DNA from 2 places in the Bacillus sp. JZ34 genome. Region 2 is predicted to be linked to the other one. Evidence: predicted binding sites of a transcription regulator. Region 2 holds the regulator's gene; the other holds the start of a gene.
The links. Region 2 encodes Rex, which represses fermentation and respiration genes when NADH is low (regulators of the CRP and FNR family bind a similar motif). Its sites were predicted from a motif close to TTGTGAAATATTTCACAA; they were not measured.
Positions count from the first base shown of each region.

Region 1: M1D90_RS11575 (nitric-oxide reductase large subunit) is a predicted target of Rex. The motif match lies at 1,528-1,545, and genes of this name have one in related genera.

Region 1 covers NZ_CP096403.1:2,316,463-2,319,872, reverse strand. The annotation lists gene M1D90_RS11590 (nitrate/nitrite transporter) at 1-278, opposite strand, end outside; gene M1D90_RS11585 (DUF2164 domain-containing protein) at 499-738, shown strand; gene M1D90_RS11580 (Crp/Fnr family transcriptional regulator) at 782-1,450, shown strand; gene M1D90_RS11575 (nitric-oxide reductase large subunit) at 1,606-3,410, shown strand, end outside.
Region 2 covers NZ_CP096403.1:3,725,017-3,728,426, reverse strand. The annotation lists gene M1D90_RS18970 (ABC-F family ATP-binding cassette domain-containing protein) at 1-740, opposite strand, end outside; gene moaC (cyclic pyranopterin monophosphate synthase MoaC) at 887-1,393, shown strand; gene M1D90_RS18960 (redox-sensing transcriptional repressor Rex) at 1,397-2,041, shown strand; gene M1D90_RS18955 (twin-arginine translocase TatA/TatE family subunit) at 2,080-2,253, shown strand; gene tatC (twin-arginine translocase subunit TatC) at 2,260-3,036, shown strand; gene M1D90_RS18945 (YdiK family protein) at 3,081-3,272, opposite strand; gene M1D90_RS18940 (CPBP family intramembrane glutamic endopeptidase) at 3,272-3,410, opposite strand, start outside.

The sequences.
Region 1 (3,410 bases), 1.4 Mb from region 2:
TCGGCTGTGCTGATCCAAAAAATCGGGAACAGAAGCAGCACAAAGCTGATCATGAATGTGATTCTCGCACCAAATCTGTTTGTGTAGTATCCCAGCGGAATCCTCAGAAGCGAGCCGAGTATGACCGGAATGGCCGTGACAAGGGATATCTCGCTGTCTGTCAGGGCGATGTCCTGCTTAATGTGGGGCATTAAAGAGGAAATCAACACCCAAACCATAAATCCTGCGACTAAACTAAATGACTGCAGCGGTAATTGTATTTTTTGACGATTTACCATTGCGTTTTTGCTCCTTTCAAAGGGAAAAATGAATAAATCAATCAGCATGTTTATCTTACAAAAAGTCTTTTAAAAACATTGTGAATTACGTCACACGGTCATTCGTTTGATTCGTGTTTAATATCGGTAAGTGAGGGATAGTAAACGGATGTAAAAAATAAATGGTTCATTTGCGGACTTTTTCGTTTATCATGAAAATAAAAAAAGGAGTGCCGCTTTTATGTTTATAAAGCTTACGCAAGAAGAAAAGCAAGCGATCATCGAGGAAATCAAACGCTTTTATGTTGAAGAAAGGGGAGAAGAGGTTGGAGACATCGCGGCGATTCAAATGTTTGAATTCGTAAAGGAAAAGCTGGGCCCTTACTTTTATAATCAGGCGCTGAAGGACAGCCGCAGAGTCGTGGAAGAGAAGGCAGCGGCGATTGAAGAAGAGCTCTTTGCGCTGGAGCGCCGTCTGTGACAACGCGCTCTCCTTTAGCAAAACCGAAGGGATTGAAAGACCAATGGAGTTTCTGAAGCAATTTATGATTTTCAGCGGGCTGAATGATGAAGAGTTCAAACAAATCGAGCAAATCGCGGTCAAGCGCACCTATCAGCCGAGAATGTTTGTTTTTATGGAAGGGGAAGAGAGGGAAGCGGTATTCTTCATTAAATCCGGTCTTGTTAAAGCCTTTAAAATCGATGAAGACGGCAATGAGCAAGTGATTTCGATTCTGCAAAGCGGGGACATGTTTCCCCATGTCGGCTTTTTTGACCGCTCCCCATACCCGGCAACAGCCGAAGCCGTTCAGGAAACCGAGTTGATCGTAATCCGCATCGCTGATTTTAATGAACTTTTGATGAAATATCCGGAAATGACAATAAAAGTGATGCAAATCATGGGGAAAAAGATTCTCGATTTGCAAGAGCGGATCCAAGGTTTTATTTCAAAAGATGTCCAGCACCGCTTGACGCATGTATTAATGAAGCTCGCTGCAGAACACGGCATTCCTCAAGAAAAAGGTGTCTACATCAGCCTGCCCATTACCAATCAGGATTTTGCGAACATGGTCGGAACGTCAAGGGAAACGATTAACCGCACGTTAAATGAAATGAAAAAGAAAAATCTGCTGACAGCTGACAGGAGCGGAATTTTCATACATGATACAGACTGGCTGAACGGCTGCAATTGAAGGATAAGATGAAGGCTTTCCATTGAACAACAGATGGAAAGCCTGTTTTTATTTTGTTCACAAATCCGCCATTATTTAAGTGATCTGGTTCACAACCGGTGTGCTGCATATCCAGTATCTTAGGACATGCAAAATCAAAAAAGGAGTGAACCGCAATGGAAGTTCAAAGAAAGACGGTGCCCGTTAAAAAAGCATCGAAAAACGGTTTTTTGAAATCTGTTCTCGTCTTTACTTTAATCGTTAGTTTTTCGGTGCTGCTTTTGGGAGGCTATTGGATCTTCAAAGGACTTGCACCAAGACCAGTTGAAGTGTCCGGGCCAAACGGAGAGGTGCTCATGACCAAATCGTCCATTTCAGGCGGTCAGGCCGTATTTCAAAAATACGCGCTGATGGATTATGGCACGATTTTGGGGCACGGATCTTACATGGGGCCTGATTACACGGCCGAAGCCCTGAAAATCTATACGGAAGGGATGCAGGATTTTAAGGCGGAGGCACGATACGGCAAGCGCTTTAAACAACTTTCAGATGAAAAGCAGTCCACCATCCGGAATCAAGTCATCCGCGAAATGAGAAAAAACCGTTATAATCGCGCGTCAGATACATTGAAGCTGACAGATGCGCAGGTTTATGGATTGCAGCAAGTGCGTGATCATTACCGCAATGTCTTTACAAAAGGAGACGGTTGGGGGCTTGAGCCCGGTTTAATTAAAGAAAGCCACATGCCTAAACGCGACAGAGCGTGGGTTGACAGCGAAGACCAAATCACGCAGATCTCCGATTTTATCTTCTGGACGGCATGGCTTTCCAGTACATTAAGGCCTGGCGACGACATTACGTACACGAACAACTGGCCGTATGATGAAGATGCCGGAAACACGATGTCATTTGCCGCCGTTTGGTGGAGCGGCGCAAGCGTCACCATCCTTATTTTATTTGTCGGCATTATTTTATTCGTGTTTTACCGTTACAAGCTTGGAATGAAAGAGGCTTATCAGGAAGGGGCGTTTCCGGTATTTGATCTGGATAAACAGCCGCTTACGGCATCACAGGTTAAAACCGGAAAATATTTCGCCGTTGTGTCGCTGCTGTTTTTTGTTCAGGCTATGTTCGGAGCTTTGCTTGCCCACTATTATATTGAGCCGGACAGCTTTTTTGGGATCGATTGGATCAGGGATATGTTGCCATTCAGCATATCTAAGGGATTTCACCTCCAGCTGGCGATCTTCTGGATTGCGACTTCATGGCTCGGTATGGGCATTTATGCAGCGCCGCTTGTCGGAGGCCGCGAGCCGAAAAGGCAGGGGCTGCTTGTCGATATTCTGTTTTGGGCGCTGATCGTCCTTGTCGGCGGAAGCATGGCTGGCGAATGGCTCGGAGCGAAAGGCCTTTTAGGAAACAACTGGTTCTTATTCGGCCACCAAGGAATGGAATATATTGAACTCGGCCGCTTCTGGCAGGTCATTCTCGCACTCGGCATGCTGATATGGCTGTTTATCGTTTTCAGAGGCATTAAGAGCGGCCTCAAGCGGGAATCTGATAAAGGCGGTTTGATTCATCTGCTGTTTTATTCTTCGATCGCCATTCCGCTGTTTTACGGTGCAGCCTTTTTCTTTAATCCCGGCACAAATATTACAATGTCGGATTTTTGGCGGTGGTGGATTATCCATCTTTGGGTGGAAGGGATTTTTGAAGTCTTTGCCGTCGTGGTCATCGGCTTTTTGCTCGTGCAAATGAACCTGGTTACGAAAAAATCGACCGTCAGAACGCTTTATTTTCAACTGACGATCCTGCTGGGGAGCGGTGTCATCGGGATCGGACATCATTACTATTACAACGGTTCTTCCGAAGTTTGGATCGGCCTCGGTTCCGTCTTCTCATGCCTGGAAGTGATTCCTCTTACCCTGCTTGTATTGGAAGCTTATGAACAATACAAGATGATGAAAGACGGAGGCCATCA
Region 2 (3,410 bases):
TAAGAGCTGTAGTTCCCGGTATATTTTTTGCTTTGGGACCGGCTGATCTCGTAAACTTGGGTAACCACTTTGTCAAGAAAGTACCTGTCATGGGAAACGATTAAAATCGCTCCGCTGTAATTTTGCAAATATTGTTCAAGCCATGTCAGGGTATCGATATCCAAGTGGTTTGTCGGTTCGTCCAAAATGAGGAGGTCGGGTTTTGTCAAAAGCATTTTTCCGAGGGCAAGCCTTGTTTTTTGACCTCCGCTTAAGTCCTGGACGCGGACGGAGTCGTCAAACCCCGCAAAGCCGAGCCCGTGCATGACGGATCTGACCTCTGCCTCATATTGGTAGCCGCCTTTGTCCTTGAACTCCTGCTGAAGCCTGTCATACGTCTTCATCAATGATTCAAGCATGTCCGGTCCGGCCTGCGCCATCTTTTCCTCGATCGCGCGCATTTCTTTTTCCATTTTTTTTAGAAAATCAAATACCGACAGCAATTCCTCTTTGAGCGTCAGCTTGGAATCGAGGCCGGAATGCTGGTCAAGGTAGCCCATCGTCAAATCTTTCGGCTTGATGATGTCCCCCTTTTCATATGAAAGTTTTCCTGCGATAATCTTTAGAAGAGTCGATTTTCCGGCGCCGTTGCGTCCGACGATCGCAATCCGGTCCCGAGATCTGACTTCGAGTTTTATATTCGTTAAAATCGTATCGGCTCCAAACGATTTTGAAAGTTGGTTCACTTGTAAAATCATCATGATCTTTCACCTCTTGTCTGCTATTTTAAGTGTAGCCTATCACTGCGCAGTCAGCAAACAATTAAGTGAAGTCTGGAAGATTTTAGCCAAAGAAAAAGACAGAATGAAAAAAATAGTGTATGATCGTTATAAGGAGAGTTCAGAACATGAATGAGTTTACACATTTTAATGAACAAGGCAGAGCCAAGATGGTTGATATAAGCGAAAAGGAAGCTTCAGTACGCACAGCTGCGGCTGTTTCAAGCGTGTCTATGAATCGAACAGTACATGAAAAAATCAAAAACCGGGAAATCGGAAAAGGCGATGTATTGTCGGTGGCGCAAGTGGCCGGAATCATGGCCGCAAAACAGACATCCGCCATCATCCCGATGTGCCATCCGATCGCTCTGAAAGGAGTCGACATCGCCTTTCGCTGGGAGGAGAAAGAACAGAAGAGCATCCTGCATATTCAATCTAAAGTGAAGACCAAAGGGAGCACAGGTGTGGAAATGGAAGCGTTAACTTCGGCCTCCGTATGTGCGCTGACCGTATATGACATGTGCAAAGCGGCGGATAAGGGAATGGTGATAGGACCGACCTTTCTTCTCGAAAAGACAGGCGGGAAAAACGGTGACTATAAAAGGGAAAAAGCTGATGTAGACATGGAGGATTAGTTTATGAACATGGATCATTCAAAAATTCCGCAAGCGACAGCGAAACGGTTGCCATTATATTATCGTTTTTTAAAAAACCTTCATGCATCCGGAAAACAGCGTGTATCTTCCGCTGAGCTGAGCGATGCCGTCAAAGTCGATTCTGCGACCATCCGCAGGGACTTCTCGTACTTCGGCGCGCTCGGAAAAAAAGGATACGGCTACAATGTCAATTATTTGCTGTCCTTTTTCAGAAAGACGCTTGATCAGGATGAAATGACGAACGTAACGCTCATTGGCGTGGGGAATTTGGGGACAGCCTTTCTCCATTACAATTTTATCAAAAATAATAATACAAAAATCGCCATGGCGTTTGACATCAATGAGGAAAAAATCGGAACCGAGGTCGGCGGTGTTCCCGTCTATGATCTGAATAGACTTGAAGAGCATATGACGGATGATATCCCCGTCGCCATTTTGACGGTACCGGCTCAAGCCGCACAGTCGATTACAGACAGGCTGGTGGAGCTTGGCATTAAAGGCATTCTTAATTTCACGCCGGCCCGCTTGAATGTGCCGGAACACATTCGCATTCATCATATAGATTTGGCGGTTGAACTTCAGTCGCTGGTGTATTTCATGAAACATTATTCAATGCAGGAAAAGTAAAACGGAAAACGAAAAATAAAGGAAAGGGGGCAGGCTTTATGCCAATCGGTCCTGGAAGCTTTATTTTAATTGTCGTGGTGGCGCTTTTGATATTCGGCCCGAAAAAACTTCCCGAGCTGGGAAGAGCAGCGGGAAACACGCTGAGGGAGTTTAAGAATGCGACAAAAGGTTTGGCTGACGACGATTCCGATAAAAAGAAAGAAGATCAGTAGGATAGGATGACATTTATGAAGGAAAGAGAAATGTCGCTGATAGAACATATCACAGAACTACGCAGACGGCTTGTGATCACTTTTTTCTTTTTTGTTTTATTTGTTGTGGCAGGCTTTTTATTGGCAAAGCCGCTGATTATCTATCTGCAGCAGACGGATGAAGCGAAGCTGCTGACGCTCAACGCGTTCAAGCTGACCGATCCTTTATTTGTGTACGTGCAGTTCGCTTTCATCATCGGCGCCGTCTTGACTTCGCCGCTTGTTTTATACCAGCTGTGGGCTTTCATTAGCCCGGGGCTGTATGAAAAAGAACGAAAAGTGACGCTCAGCTATATTCCGATATCGATTATTCTTTTTTTAGGCGGCATTGCCTTTTCTTACTTTATTTTATTTCCGTTTGTCGTGGACTTTATGACGAGAGTCTCAGATGATCTGAATGTCAACCAGGTCATCGGAATACACGAATATTTTCAGTTTCTGCTTCAGTTGACGCTTCCTTTTGGCTTATTGTTTCAGATGCCTGTGGTCATCATGTTTATCACAAGGCTCGGCCTCGTGACGCCGATGTTTTTGGCGAAAATCAGAAAATACGCATATTTTGTGTTGTTCGTCATCGCGGCGCTCATTACACCGCCTGAGCTTTTGTCGCATTTAATGGTCTCAGTGCCATTGCTCATTCTTTATGAAATCAGTATCGTGATTTCAAGAATATCCTACAGGCAGGCGCAAAAAACAATGATTCAAGAGGAAAATCAAGCGTTTTTGAACGACCATACAAAATAAGAGCCATTCTTTTTCAGAATGGCTCTTTTCCTTCACAAAAAAGGCTATTGATCTTTTCGTTTCATCTTGCCGGCCAGGGCGAACATTTTAAAGGAAATGCTGATATTATAGGCTGCGAAAAGCATCAGCAGGATCGTGTAAAAAGACCACATGCTTCCGGGCGAGGTTGCCGCCAGATATGTAAACAGCACACCCGTTAATAAATAAATCGCTCCCCAGAATTTAGGGCTTCTCATCATAGAAATCCTCCAATAATCATTTGCATTTTCTCGGCGTGTTTCAAATATTCTTCAATAGGCTCCCGGAATGTCTGCAGTAAGACGACGAGCGTATTCATGGCGACATGGGCGAAAATAGGCACGATAATCCGGTTG